One region of the Rahnella sp. GSA61A genome, then DNA from elsewhere that is predicted to be linked to it. Evidence: predicted binding sites of a transcription regulator. Region 1 holds the regulator's gene; the other holds the start of a gene.
What was found. Region 1 encodes sigma-54, which starts transcription at its own class of promoters, with help from an activator protein. Its sites were predicted from a motif close to GTTGGCACANNTTTCGCTNT; they were not measured.

Region 1 (7,732 bases):
AGGCTACGTCGATCAGGCGTTTTATCCGTCGGTGGTTGAGCGCGAGGAAATTGTCTCGACCATGCTGGGGGAAGGGATTGCGCTGCCGCACTCGCTGGGGCTGCTGGCGAAGAAAACCGTGGTGATAACGTTGCTCTCTCCGCAGGGCATTGCGTGGGGAGAAGGGGAGACCGCACACGTGATTTTCCTGCTGGCAATCAGCAAGGCAGATTATGAAGAGGCGATGGCGATTTACGATTTGTTCGTGACGTTTGTGCGGGAACGCTCAATGAGCCGTTTGCTGAGCAGCGAAAACTTTGAGAGTTTCAAGGCCATTGCAATCGACTGTTTAAGCCGCATTTAATACGGCTCAAAGAGTGCGTTAATTATCAGTCTTCATCAAAACCTGAATTAATCAGATTTACCACTGCCGTCAATGCCTGTTCTTCATCGGGGCCGGTGGCTTCGATTTCGATTTTCTGACCTTTCGGGGAATCGAGCATCAGCAGCGCGATGACACTGCTGGCTTCCGCTTCAATGCCCGTGTCGTTGCGCAGCATCACTTCTGATTCAAAGCTCTGCACCAGTTCAAACAACTTCATTGCCGGGCGGGCATGCATACCCAACCGGTTTTTGATTTCTACCGTTTGTTTCACCGTCATGATTTGCGTTTTTCCAGCGTGCGATGGCGGGATTGCACATTTTTCCCGCGGGAACGGAAATAGTCGGCCAGTTGCTCTGCGATATAGACCGAACGGTGTTTACCGCCGGTACAGCCAATGGCGACGGTCAGATAGCTGCGGTTGTTCGTTTCCAGCATCGGCAGCCATTGTTCGAGGTAGCTGCGGGTCTGGTAAATAAAGTTGTGCACTTCAGTATGACGGTCAAGAAACGCCGCGACCGGCTTATCAAGGCCTGTCATCGGACGCAGTTTCGGATCCCAGTGCGGGTTTGGCAGAAAACGCACATCGAAAACGTAATCCGCATCAATCGGAATGCCGTGTTTGAAACCGAAGGATTCGAACACCATCGTCAGTTCGCGCTCGCGTTTACCCAGCAGACGGGTACGCAGCATTTCTGCCAGTTCATGCACGGACATTTCGGAGGTGTCGATGATCAGATCCGCAGACGAACGCAGTGGTTCGAGCAGATCGGCTTCTTCATCAATGGCACTTTCGAGGGACAGATTTTTGCTGGAAAGCGGGTGCAGTCGACGGGTGTCGCTGTAGCGGCGGATCAGAGTATTGCGGTCGGCATCAAGGAATAACAACTGCGGTGAGAAGCTCTCCGGCAGTTGTGACATCGCATACTCATAAACTTCCGGTGTTTCCGGCATGTTACGGACGTCAATGCTGACGGCCGCTGACGTATTACGTTCAACAAGGGTCTGGGCAAGCTGCGGCAATAACACCACCGGCAGGTTATCCACGCAGTAAAAACCCATGTCTTCTAGTGCCCGTAGGGCAACCGACTTCCCGGAACCGGAACGGCCGCTGACAATCATCAGCACCATGGTGTCACTCCCCTGGCATTCAGTGTGCAGAATTCATTTTCCCGGCACTGTACCGGGAATCAGCAATTTATTCGTTTTCAGTCATTATCTGGAACAGTTCTTCGTCACTTTGCGCGCCACGCAGACGGCGACACACTGTTTTATCAGCTAATTTCTTAGCGACTAAAGATAATGTATGTAAATGGGTTTTACATTGATCTGCCGGTACCAGCAAGGCAAAAAGCAAATCTACCGGCTGATTATCGATGGCGTCAAAAGCAATCGGTTGTTCAAGCTGAATGAATACGCCGACGGCACGTAAAGTGTCTTCTTCCAGCTTACCGTGCGGGATGGCGATCCCGGCACCGATCCCGGTGCTCCCCATACGTTCACGGGTCAAAATGGCGTCAAAAATCACCTGCGGCGACAAATTTAATTGTTTGGCGGCCAGCTCACTGATGATTTCCAGTGCGCGTTTTTTGCTGGCGCAATGAACGCCGCTTTTGGTGCATTCGGCATTAAGCACCGACGTTAATTGCATTGCAGTATCGTTAATCATGTCATCTTTCACTTTTGCGCTGTTTCACCCTTAAAGCTATATCGGCTCGTTTCCCGAAGGTCACAAGCCGATGCCCGAAGGTTTGTAGCACAGGGTTGGCTACATGAATGTCAGTGCTGTTTCAGTTTGTCTTTATGTTTATTCAACTGTCGGGCCAGTTTATCAACCAGTCCGTCAATCGCTGCGTACATATCCTGATGTTCCGAGGTGGCATGTAATTCGCCTCCGTTCACATGCAAAGTGGCTTCCGCTACTTTCTGCACCTTTTCCACGCTCAACACCACATACACCTGATTAATCCTGTCGAAATACTGCTCAAGCTTAGCCAGCTTCGACGTGATGAATTCTCTCAGGGGATCCGTGATCTCAATGTGATGTCCGGTAATGTTGAGCTGCATAATGTCTTCCTTCTCTGTTGAGGTCAAACTAACTGTTTACGTTGGTTTGAGGGCGGGATGGACAAAGACTCTCGGTATTTGGCGACAGTCCGACGCGCAACCATAATTCCCTGATCGGAAAGCAGGGTCGCTAACTTACTGTCACTGAGCGGTTTTACAGGATTCTCCGCTGCGATTAATTTCTTCACCAGCGCCCGGATCGCGGTTGACGATGCCTCGCCACCGCTGTCTGTACTGACATGGCTGGAGAAGAAATACTTCAGTTCGAAAATGCCACGCGGGCTGTGCAGGAACTTCTGCGTCGTCACACGTGAAATCGTCGATTCGTGCATTTCCACGGCACTGGCAATATCTGCCAGCACCATAGGTTTCATAAATTCTTCACCCAGTTCAAAGAACGCCTGCTGCTGCTCAACGATGCAGCGCGTCACTTTCAACAGCGTGTCGTTACGGCTTTCCAGGCTTTTGATTAACCACTTGGCTTCCTGCAGATTGCTGCGGATAAATTGCCCGTCGCTGTCGCTGCGTGCGGAATTCCCCATCGCGGCGTACTGCTGGTTAATCTTCAGACGCGGAATGCTGTCGGAATTGAGTTCTACCGCCCAGACACCTGACACTTTACGCACCAGCACATCCGGGATCACGTATTCGGATTCGCCGGTGTTGATAGACTGGCCCGGACGCGGATCAAGAGACTGGATCAGGAGCATCGCTCCTTTCAGTGTATCTTCTTTTAACCGGGTTGATCGCATAAGTGCGCGGAAATCATGGTTCGCCAGCAAATCGAGATGTTCGCTGATGATAAGACGGGCTTCAGTGATGAAAGGCGTGTCAGTCGCATATTGAGAAAGCTGGATCAGCAGGCAGTCGCGCAGGTCACGGGCGGCCACACCCACCGGATCAAAACGCTGAACGCGCTTAAGTACGGCTTCGACTTCGTCCATGGTGACATTTTCATCACCGACGCTTTCGAGAATGTCGTCAAGGGAGACGGTCAGGTAACCGGTGTCATCCACTGCATCGACGATTGAGGTGGCAATCGCGGCATCGGTATCAGAGAACGGCGTCAGCTCGACCTGCCACATCAGGTAATCCTGAAGTGTCTGCGTGGTTTCGCCCTGGTAAATCGGTAGCTCATCGTCGCTGTAATCATTGCCGGTGCCTGACGGCGTGCCTGCGGTGTAAATCTCATCCCAGGTGGCGTCCAGCGGCAACTCTTCCGGCATGTCTTTCTGCTCGAGTGCCTCGCGGGTGTCTAACCCTTCGCTGTCGGTGGTTTCTACCGAGTCGATTTCTTCATGAAGGTCGGTTTGTTCCAACAGAGGGTTGCTCTCCAGCGCGAGTTGGATCTCCTGCTGGAGCTCAAGCGTGGATAGTTGCAACAAGCGGATGGCCTGTTGTAACTGAGGAGTCATTGCCAGTTGTTGGCTGAGTCTGAGTTGCAAACCTTGCTTCATATCTTGGCTTAATTCCGTTGATGAGTGAAAACGGCAACACTTCTGTCAGAGACGGCCTGTTTCAGTGTAGGTTGAAACAGGCACGGTTCCGGCGGCACAGATCACAGACGGAATTCTTCACCAAGATAAACACGTTTAACTTGTTCATCAGCAAGAATGTCGGCTGGCGTGCCGTGGGCGATCAATTTCCCCTGACTGACGATATACGCGCGTTCACAAACGTCGAGTGTTTCGCGAACGTTATGGTCAGTGATCAGTACGCCGAGGCCGCTGTCACGTAAATGCTCAATGATTTTTTTGATGTCGATAACGGAAATCGGGTCAACCCCGGCGAACGGTTCATCCAGCAGGATGAATTTAGGGTTCGCTGCCAGTGCACGGGCAATTTCAACACGACGGCGTTCACCACCAGACAGTGACTGACCGAGGTTATCGCGCAAATGAGAAATATGGAACTCTTCCATTAATTCATTAGCGCGGTCATTACGCTGTTCTTTGGTCAGATCGTCACGGATCTGCAGCACCGCCATCAGGTTATCAAATACGCTCAGACGACGGAAAATGGAGGCTTCCTGCGGAAGATAGCCAATACCGCGACGGGCGCGGGTATGCAGCGGCAGCAGGCTGATGTCTTCATCATCAACGATAATGCGGCCCGCATCGCGCTGGACGATGCCCACGACCATGTAAAAGGTGGTGGTTTTACCCGCACCGTTTGGCCCTAATAACCCGACGATTTCACCCGAGTTGACCATCAGACTGACATCTTCAACGACCTTACGGCCTTTGTATGCCTTTGCCAGATTCTCTGCGATTAATTTAGCCATAAAATATCAGTTACTCTTTTTGGTCGGCTGGCCGCCCGCTGCAGGCGTTTTTTGTTGCAGCTGCGAAGGTACCAGAACGGTCGTCACACGGTTACCTTTATCACTAAAGGCTTCCATTTGCTGTTTCTGTACCAGATAGGTAATACGGTCGCCTTTCACATTGCTGTCCAGTTGCTCAAGGTAAGCGTTGCCGGTCAGCGTGACGAGGTCATTTTCCACTTCGTAGCGGACTTTCTGTGCATGGCCTTTAATCGGCTTACCGTTATCCTGCATCTGGTAGAACGTCACCGGGTTGCCGTAACCTTCTACCACTTCTTTACCGGAAACCCCCTGCGGGCGGATGACGACCACTTTGTCGGCTTTAACCTGGATCGTACCCTGATTGACGACCACATTGCCGGTAAAGGTCGCGGTATTGGTATTGACGTCGAGCGCCTGGTTTGCTGAATCAATGGTGATCGGTTTCGTTGTATCGTCTTTTAAGGCAAATGCCGGAACGCTGACGGCTAACAATGAGCTGACGATCAGGAGATCACGGATTTTATTTTTTGCTTTGAATTTCATAAGAGGTCGTTACCTTTTCGATCAGCTCTGCTGTTTTGTCACGCAGATTACCACGCATTTTCATGCCGTTAGATGTAAAACCTGTACCATACAACGTCACTTCATCGTCTGAGGCAACGTCCTGTGTCGTCAGGTTAACCCGTGCATTGTCCGTTTTGATTCTTTGCAGCTGTGATGTCTCAGGTGTCAGGCTGTCTGCCTGCACATGCCCATAAAGATAGAGCATTTTATCCTGAGTCAGTTTCGCTTTATCAGAACGCAATACCCAGGTGGCTACTTTGTTCTTGTCATACATGGTCGCGACTGGATTGGTAAACCATGACACCTGATCAGCGGTGTAATATTTTACCTGGTCTGAAACCAGTTTATACGTCAGGCTGCCCATCGGGTCATACACCATCGTAACGGTGTGGGACGTCTGGTAAGTCGGATCCTGATCATTGACCGCTTGCGGAACATCATCGCTGTTGTCAGATAATGACCAGCCAATCAGCACCAGAACGATGGCAGTCAGCGCCAGAATAATCCAAAGTTTTGCTTTACTCATATCGACAGCCCTTTGGCGTCCTCCAGCTTACCCTGCGCCAGCAGAATCAAATCACACAGTTCGCGTACTGCACCACGTCCACCCGCGATACGGGTAACATAATGCGCTTTCGGTAACAGAACAGGATGTGCATCCTGAACCGCGACAGAGAGACCCACTTCGGCCATCACCGGCCAGTCAATCAGGTCATCACCAATGTACGCCACTTCTTCGGCCCGCAGAGACAGTGTATCTAACAGTTCGCGGAAGGCCAAAAGCTTATCAGATTGCCCCTGATACAAGTGGCGTATGCCCAGAGTTTTAGCGCGATCTTCCAGTAATTTCGCATTGCGGCCTGTAATAATCGCGACTTCGATATCGGATGTCAGCAGGCAGCGGATACCGTAACCGTCGCGAACGTTGAAACTTTTCAGCTCTTCTCCCTGATTTCCCATATAGATCAGGCCATCAGACATAACGCCATCGACATCGCAAATCAGCAGACGGATTGCTTTTGCCCGTTCAAGCACTTGCGCACTGACCGGACCGTAGCAGGTTTCCACCAGGGCTGCGCTATTACTCATTCAGGGAATTCCTCAATTAAACTACGCCAGCGCGCAGCATATCGTGCATATGTAACACACCCAGCAACTGGTCACCATCAGCAACCATCACGCAAGTGATGTGTTTGTCCTGCATTAAATTCAGCGCATCAACCGCCAGCAGTGAAGGACGCACGCGGATACCGCCTGTCGTCATCACATCCGCAATCGATGCCGTATTGATGTTGACGCCCATATCAAAGATGCGTCGTAAATCCCCATCGGTAAAGATCCCTTCGATTTTCATCAAATCGTTGCAGATAACCGTCATGCCCAGATTTTTTCGGGTGATTTCCAGCAACGCATCCCGCAACGAAGCTTCACGGCTGACGTGCGGAATTTCATCCCCGGTGTGCATGATATCGCTGACGCGCAGTAACAGCTTGCGACCCAGTGCTCCGCCAGGGTGTGACAGGGCGAAATCTTCCGGTGTGAAGCCGCGTGCTTCAAGCAGTGCGACGGCCAGTGCATCGCCCATCACCAGCACTGCCGTGGTGCTGCTGGTCGGTGCCAGACCCAGCGGGCAGGCTTCTTTGGGCACTTTTACACAAAGGTGAACATCTGCCGCTTTCCCCATCGTGCTTTCGGGGTTAGACGTCATGCAGATAAGCGTAATGCTCAGGCGTTTGAGTACCGGTATCAGCCCCAGAATTTCATGGGCTTCGCCGGAGTTGGAAATCAGAATGACGACATCCTGCTTCGATACCATGCCCAGATCACCGTGGCTGGCTTCGCCGGGATGCACAAAGAATGCCGGTGTGCCCGTACTGGCAAAGGTGGCGGCCATCTTACGGCCGATATGACCAGATTTGCCCATGCCCATGACGACGACTTTGCCATTGCAGGCGAAGATTTTTTCGCAGGCGCGGGTAAAATCACCGTTAATGTATTGATCTAACTGCTCAAGTCCTTCACGTTCTGTTTTCAGCACATCATGTCCGACGGCCTGAAAATCAAAACCGGGGGCGAAGGTATCGTTAGCCATAGTGGGTTCCTGACAGAGTTCAGAAGGCAATGCTGTCCGGTAATAGAAACAGCACGGCCATATAAGCGATAAATCCACACAGCAGTAATGCACCGGCTAAATGTCCGATACGGTGTTTACGCATCAGGCATAGTCCGGAAAGCACCACGCTGACCGCCAGCATGACCCAATAATCGCGATGAAACGCGTCTGGGTTGAACGAACCTGGTGCTACCAGCGCGGGTAATCCCAGCACCAGGCAGGTATTAAAAATGTTTGCGCCGATAATATTACCCAGCGCGATGTCATCTTCGCCTTTGATAGCGCCGGCGATAAAGGTCGCCAGTTCTGGCAGACTGGTACC
Region 2 (7,732 bases), on a different contig from region 1:
TTCAGGCGCAGGAATAACGGTGCCGTCTTCCAGCGTGATCATCGGAATTGGTGCGCCCCAGTAACGTTGACGGGAAACCCCCCAGTCGCGCAGACGGTAGTTTACTTTGCGCTGACCGACACCCTGAGCAACCAGTTTATCGGCAATAGCATTAAAGCCGTCTTCGTGACTGAGACCATCAAATTCGCCAGAATTGAACAGTGTACCTTTCTCAGTCATGGCTTCTGCGCTGACGTCAGGATGGCTGCCGTCCAGATTCAGGATAACCGGCTTGATCTGCAGATCGTATTTGGTGGCGAATTCCCAGTCGCGCTGATCGTGACCAGGCACGGCCATCACTGCGCCGGTACCGTATTCCATCAGCACGAAGTTAGCGACCCAGATTGGCAGCTTTTCACCAGACAGCGGGTGAATGGCAAACAGACCGGTTGCCATGCCTTTCTTTTCCATCGTCGCCATTTCTGCTTCGGCAACTTTGGTGTTACGGCATTCGTCGATGAAATCGTTCAGCGCAGGATTATTCTGTGCGCCCAACTGTGCCAGAGGATGACCGGCAGCCACAGCGACGTAGGTCGCGCCCATAAACGTATCAGGACGGGTGGTGTACACCGTGACTTTTTCATCGCTGTCAGCCACATCAAAGGTGATTTCCACGCCTTCGGAACGGCCAATCCAGTTGCGCTGCATGGTTTTCACCTGCTCTGGCCAGCTTTCCAGCGTGTCCAGATCGTTAAGCAGCTGATCGGCGTAATCGGTGATTTTGATAAACCACTGAGGAATTTCTTTACGTTCTACTTTGGTATCGCAACGCCAGCAGCAGCCGTCGATAACCTGTTCATTCGCCAGAACGGTCAGGTCATGCGGACACCAGTTCACTGCGGAGGTCTTCTTATAAACCAGACCTTTTTCGTACAGCTTGGTGAAGAACCATTGTTCCCAGCGATAATAATCAGGCTTACAGGTCGCGATTTCACGATCCCAGTCATAGCCGAAGCCCAGCAATTTAAGCTGGTTCTTCATGTATTCGATGTTTTCGTAAGTCCACGGCGCAGGTGCGGTGTTGTTTTTAACCGCTGCCCCTTCCGCTGGCAGGCCAAACGCATCCCAGCCAATCGGCTGCAGAACGTTTTTACCGAGCATGCGCTGGTAACGGGAAATCACGTCACCGATGGTGTAGTTGCGCACGTGTCCCATGTGGAGACGGCCTGATGGATAAGGCAACATGGAGAGGCAGTAATATTTCTCCTTGCCAGGCTGTTCGGTAACTTTGAAGGTTTGCTTCTCTTGCCAGTGAAGCTGAACGTGTGACTCGATGTCTTCTGGACGGTATTGCTCTTGCATGGCGGCCGGTGGTCCTGTGAGTGAAAACAGCTACGCCTGTAGCTCAAAAAGTTTTAATCAAAAGATCCGCATAGCATAGCTGATAAGCGGTTGGAGCAACAACACCCAGCGAAGGCTAAAGGGAATTTCTGTCCGCTTCTGGCGCAATATTCATAATCTGCGAGTCAGCGCGAGATAATCTGCGCAACGGATCAGGGATTTACGACTAAAATAAAGGCAGTGCGTTCCCGCCGTGAAAATGGTTATGACAGTTCAAGGAGAGGAAATATGAGCAATATTACGCAATCTTACCGTCAGTTGGTGACATCACTGACCGAGCGGTTAAAACACGGTGAACGTGATATCAGCGCGCTGGTACAGGATGCCCGCGTCAGACTGCAGGAAGAGGGCAAGCTGACGGAAATCCAGATTGAACAGTTAACGTCGGCGGTACGCCGCGATTTGCACGAATTTGCCCGCAACTATGAAGAAAACCAGCAAGCCGTGGCAGAAGAAGATGACGGCACGGACAGTGTGTTCATGCGGGTCATTAAAGAAAGCTTGTGGAAAGAGCTGGCCGATATGACCGATAAAACCCAGCTGGAATGGAAAGAGGTTTTTAAAGATGTCAGCCATCACGGGATTTATCACAGCGGAGAAGTCGTCGGTCTGGGCAATCTGGTGTGTGAAAACTGTCATTTTCACTTAGCGGTGTATACGCCGGAAATTCTGAGTAAATGCCCGAAATGCGGTAACACTGAGTTTACGCGTCGTCCGTTTGAACCTTAAGCGTCAGACACCTGCCCCGGAGAAGTGGGGCAGGTGTGCTTTCTTTTCTTCAGTGCCGGTCAGTGCAGGATCTTCGCCAGGAAATCCCGGGCGCGATCGGATTCCGGATTATTGAAGAAATCGTCTTTATTGCGATCTTCTACAATTTTGCCTTCATCCATGAAAATCACGCGGTTGGCCACTTTACGGGCGAAGCCCATTTCGTGTGTCACCACCATCATTGTCATACCTTCGTTTGCCAGCTCAACCATAACGTCGAGCACTTCGTTGATCATTTCCGGATCAAGAGCGGACGTCGGTTCGTCAAACAACATCGCGATCGGATCCATACACAATGCACGGGCAATCGCCACACGCTGTTGCTGACCACCGGAAAGCTGGCCGGGGAATTTATTGGCGTGCGCGGACAAACCGACACGATCCAGTAATTTCAGGCCTTTGTCTTTCGCTGCCGCTTTATCACGTTTTAAAACTTTGACTTGCGCCAGTGTCAGGTTATCGATGATGGAAAGGTGCGGGAACAGTTCGAAATGCTGGAAAACCATGCCCACTTTTGCACGCAGTTGCGCCAGATTGGTCTTCTTGTCATTGACCGGCGTCCCGTTGACCAGGATCTCACCTTTCTGAACTGGTTCGAGTCCGTTAACGGTTTTGATCAGCGTCGATTTCCCTGAGCCTGAAGGCCCGCAAACCACCACAACTTCACCTTTTTTAACTTCGGTGCTGCAATCGGTAAGCACCTGAAAGTGCCCGTACCATTTAGAAACATTCTTCAGTGAAATCATGAAACGGTCCTTTTCTTCAAATAACGCACCAGCAAGGAAGCACAAAGGCTGATAACAAAGTAAATAAGTCCTGCAAACAGCACCATCTCAACCAGCGTACCGTCACGGTCACCAATATTAGATGCGCTGCGGAAGAAGTCCGCGAGGCCCAGAACATACACCAGCGAAGTATCCTGGAACAAAACGATCGCCTGCGTCAGCAGTAACGGCACCATCGCGCGGAAAGCCTGGGGCAGGATAACCAGCTTCATGGATTGCCATTGCGTCATACCCAGCGCCAGCGCTGCAGAAGACTGACCGCGTGCGATGCTGATAATCCCTGCGCGGATAATCTCCGAGTAATACGCCGCTTCAAATAACGCAAACGCGACCATCGCAGAAATCAGGCGGATATCGGTTTTAGGTGACAGTCCGAGCACTTTTTGCAGAAAGCCCGGCACAATCAGATAGAACCACAACAGCACCATGACCAGCGGAACCGCGCGGAAAAGGTTGACGTAAGCCGAGGCAAACCAGCTGATCGGTTTGAACGTTGACAGGCGCATGACCGCCAGCAGGGTGCCCCACAAAATACCGACCACAATCGCCAGCGACGTAATCTTCAGCGTAATGACCATACCTTGCCACAGATAGGGCAGGCCGGGACCAATAGAACTCCAGTCGAATTCATGCATGCTTATTTCCCTCCCATGTTGCCCGGCAGGCGGACTTTACGTTCTACGAAATGCATCAGCAGCATGATGACGGCATTGATAAGGACATAAGCAACGGTGATTGCAGTGAATGATTCATAGGCATGCGCGGAGTAATCCAGCAGCTTACCGGCTTGTGCGGCCATATCAACCAGACCAATGGTCGAGGCAATGGCGGAGTTTTTCACCAGGTTAACCATCTCAGAGGTCATTGGCGGCACGATCACGCGGTAAGCATTGGGCAACAGCACATAGCGGTAAGTTTGCGGCAGCGTAAGGCCCATCGCCAGTCCGGCATTGCGTTGTCCGCTTGGCAGGGACTGGATGGCTGCACGCACCTGTTCGCATACACGGGCGGCGGTGAACAACCCGAGGCAAATTACCGAGGAAGTGAAGAACTGTACGTCAGGCGCTAGTTCGGATTTAAACCACATGCCGATATTTTCAGGCAGCAGTTCAGGGACCACCAGATACCAAATGAAGAATTGCACGATTAATGGCACGTTACGGAATAATTCGACGTAACAGGTACCAATACCCGAAAGGATGCGGTTGGGGACGGTACGCAAAATACCGAACAGAGAACCGATGAGGAAGGCGATTATCCATGCGCAAATTGACAGTGCGACAGTGACCTGAAATCCATTCCAAATCCAGCCCAGATAAGTTGTGTTACCGAAGGGGGCTTGTTGCAGAAAAATGCCCCAGTTCCAATCTATTGACATAAAAACTCCGTAAAGCGGGTAAAGGCTTACCCATCTGAGTGATGACGCAATCCGCCTAAAGTGAATGGGAAAGAATGCGGGGTGGGGAACGACCACCCCGCATCTGTATCATCACAGGTTGGTGGTCCAACCTTGTATTTTAGTCACTTTTCACTCTTCTCTTGGTTATACCCGTCCATTTGGTATGACTTACAGCGCCTTATCGTTTGGCGCTTTGAACAGAGCTTTCATGTCATCGGACAGCTCAAAGTTCATATTCAGGTTTTTCGGAGGAATTGGTTTTTTGAACCAGGTTTCAAACCATTTGCCTGCTTCACCGGAGGTTTGTGCCTGCACGATGGTGTCATCAACCAGTTTTTTAAACTCAGCATCGTCTTTACGCATCATGCAGCCATAAGCTTCTTTGGATTGCGGCGTGCCGACAATTTCCCAGTTGTCTGGTTTCTTGGCTTTCGCACGTTCACCGGCCAGCAAGGCGTCATCCATCATGAAGGCCACTGCGCGGCCAGTTTCCAGCGTACGGAAGGAGTCACCGTGGTCTTTGGCACTGATGATGCGCAGATCCAGTTTTTTCTCTTCGTTCAGCTTGTTCAGCAGAACTTCGGAAGTCGTACCGGAGGTTACAACAACAGTTTTGCCTTTAAGGTCAGTGAAATCTTTAATCTCCGAACCTTTTTTCACCAGCAGACGTGTACCGATCACAAAGATGGTGTCAGAGAAGGCCGCTTGTTGCTGACGTTCCAGGTTGTTGGTGGTTGAACCACATTCGAAATCGTAGGTGCCGTTTTGCAGCAGCGGGATACGGTTCTGCGAAGTGATTGGCATCATTTTGACCTGCAGGTCAGGCAGGTTCAGTTTTTTCTTCACTGCGTCAACGATAGCGTCAGAATAGTCCTGTGAATAACCCACAACTTTTTGTTCGTTGTTGTAGTAAGAGAATGGCACTGAGGATTCACGGTGACCCACCACGATAACGCCATTGTCTTTAATTTTTTTCAGGGTGCCGGTCAGTTCTTCTGCGTGAGCAAAGCTGCTCACGGTAACGCTTGCCAACAGTACTGATAACGCCAATTTGCGCAATTGCATGTCCAACTCCTTGCTGTCATTAGGGATCCAAACTCAGGGATCAGAAAGTACTAATGCCTCGTCATATGAAGCTAGAAAATAGCTGAATGTGAATATTATGAAACCACATTGTTTCTTTTTTGAGACGAGACACGCACCAAATCAAAGCAATCAAACGGCTATGCACCCGGAAAGTGCATGAGGAGCAGCCTATTTGTACCAAAATGATGCATCCTGTCATAAAAAGTAACTAATCAGATATCTTTCAATCAGATGTAGCAAGAGTCGTGCCAAATGGCCTGATTTAACTTCATAAGCGGGCAAATCGGCAGCGCTTAATGCCGCAGTCGAAACAATCGGCAGCAGGTAAAAGGGGAGGGGTATTGAGATTAAAAAGGGGTGCTACAAAAAAGAACAGACACCCGGAGGTGCCTGTTTTAGAAACAAAACGCTTGTACTCAGGATTTACGGCGACCCAACCACAGCGCAACTGCCGCCATGACTGCCGTAGCAAACCACACCGGCCACCAGCCAGCCCGGGCATAAGGTGTCATACCCGTTGTCGGTGTGACCTTCACGTTCAGCACCTGACGGGTAAACTGCGGAATTTCGTGGGTCACATCGCCCTGAGCATCAACGACGGCGGTAATGCCATTATTGGTACTGCGCAGCAACGGGCGACCCAGTTCCAGCGAACGCATACGTGCCATCTGGAAGTGTTGCCATGGGCCAATCGAATGACCAAACCAGGCATCGTTTGAAATTGTCAGCAGGAAATTAGTATCCGGTTGCAGATTGTCGCGCACCTGTTCGCCGAAGACGACTTCGTAACAAATCGCCGTGGTCAGATTCAGGCCACTGACAAACAACGGTTTCTGCACGTAATCACCACTGGTCAGCCCGGACATCGGCAAATCGAAGAAAGGTGCCAGCGGGCGAAGAATGGCTTCCAGCGGTACGAACTCTCCAAAAGGCACCAGATGATGTTTGTTGAAGCGGTTTTCGTCAGGATAGTGATAGGGCTTTTCACCGCCGAGCACGATGGCGCTGTTATACACTTTCATGCCTTCTTCATTGCGACGGGCATCGATAATGCCGGTGATTAACTGGGTGCCGTGTGAGCGGTAGATATTATCCACCATGCTCAGGAAGCCCTGCTGATCGGATTCAATATCTGAAATTGCTGATTCCGGCCAGATGATCATGCTGGATTTACCCACGTACGGGCGGCTGAGATCGAGATAGGTCTGCAGCGCACTTTCCAGCGCTTTCGGATCCCATTTCATGGACTGTGGAATATTGCCCTGAACCAGCGCCACATCGACCGTTTTATCTGGCTGTTCCTGATACCAGTGGATATAACGCAGCGGCCATGGCAGCAACAGCATGGCAACAGCGATAATTCCCGGTGTGACGCGACGCTGATGTATCGCGTACACAATCAGTCCGCTCAGCGAGGTGAGTAAAATCGTGATGCCGTCGACGCCGGTAATCGGCGCGAGGCCTTTCAGCGGACCGTCGATCTGGCTGTAGCCGAACTGTAACCACGGGAAACCGGTCAGCACCCAGCCGCGCAGGAATTCAGTAACTTGCCACAAGGCGGGCGCGCCAAGTGCCAGTTTCGGCCAGGTGGTTTTCGGCCACAGTTTGCTGAACAAGCCGGCAAACAACATCGTGTACAGCGATAAATACGCTGCCAGCAAGACCACCAGGAAAAGGTTGATCGCTTCCGGCATGCCGCCAAACGTGGCGATGCTGACATAAACCCAGTTTACGCCGCTGCCAAAAAGACCCATTCCCCAGAAAAAGCCGATGAGCGCGGCCTGAGCCGGACGACGATCGAGCGTTAATGCCAGCAGACCGCACAGCGAAATGATCGCCGCAGGCCAGAAGTCATAAGGGGAAAATGACAGCGTGCCACAGGCACCGAAAAAGAGCGCCAGCAGGGCGCGAACCCGCTGGCGTTGATATAAAGAGGCAATTGCCATGAAGTAATTATTCTTCCAGTATCGGTTGCGGCGCGTCGTCCGGTATTTTTACATGAACCTGAATGATACGACGGCTGTCAGCCATCGCAACCTTGAACAGGTAACCGTCAATTTCAATGCTTTCACCACGCGCCGGTAAATGGCCGAATGACTGCATGACCAGACCACCAATCGTATCGACTTCGTCGTCACTGTAATGGGTCCGGAACACTTCATTAAAATCTTCGATCGGTGCCAGTGCGCGGACGGTGTAGGTATGGCGGCTGAGCTGGCGGATATCCAGATCTTCTGCTTCATCGTACTCATCATCGATTTCGCCGACGATCAGTTCGAGAATATCTTCGATGGTTACCAGACCTGAAACGCCG

Region 2: a site for sigma-54 is predicted at 5,652-5,671, ahead of LC431_RS02900 (amino acid ABC transporter substrate-binding protein). Genes of this name have one in related genera too.

Annotation. Positions count from the first base shown of each region.
Region 1 is NZ_JAHXYO010000014.1:76,235-83,966, reverse strand. Features, by position in the region: gene LC431_RS17615 (transcription antiterminator) at 1-343, shown strand, start outside; gene npr (PTS phosphocarrier protein NPr) at 369-641, opposite strand; gene rapZ (RNase adapter RapZ) at 638-1,492, opposite strand; gene ptsN (PTS IIA-like nitrogen regulatory protein PtsN) at 1,560-2,042, opposite strand; gene hpf (ribosome hibernation promoting factor) at 2,141-2,428, opposite strand; gene rpoN (RNA polymerase factor sigma-54) at 2,452-3,885, opposite strand; gene lptB (LPS export ABC transporter ATP-binding protein) at 3,987-4,712, opposite strand; gene lptA (lipopolysaccharide ABC transporter substrate-binding protein LptA) at 4,719-5,276, opposite strand; gene lptC (LPS export ABC transporter periplasmic protein LptC) at 5,254-5,823, opposite strand; gene kdsC (3-deoxy-manno-octulosonate-8-phosphatase KdsC) at 5,820-6,386, opposite strand; gene kdsD (arabinose-5-phosphate isomerase KdsD) at 6,403-7,389, opposite strand; gene LC431_RS17560 (calcium/sodium antiporter) at 7,409-7,732, opposite strand, start outside.
Region 2 is NZ_JAHXYO010000002.1:176,791-184,522, forward strand. Features, by position in the region: gene leuS (leucine--tRNA ligase) at 1-1,341, opposite strand, end outside; gene LC431_RS02880 (zinc ribbon-containing protein) at 1,609-2,109, shown strand; gene LC431_RS02885 (amino acid ABC transporter ATP-binding protein) at 2,169-2,894, opposite strand; gene gltK (glutamate/aspartate ABC transporter permease GltK) at 2,891-3,568, opposite strand; gene LC431_RS02895 (amino acid ABC transporter permease) at 3,571-4,311, opposite strand; gene LC431_RS02900 (amino acid ABC transporter substrate-binding protein) at 4,501-5,397, opposite strand; gene lnt (apolipoprotein N-acyltransferase) at 5,835-7,364, opposite strand; gene corC (CNNM family magnesium/cobalt transport protein CorC) at 7,372-7,732, opposite strand, start outside.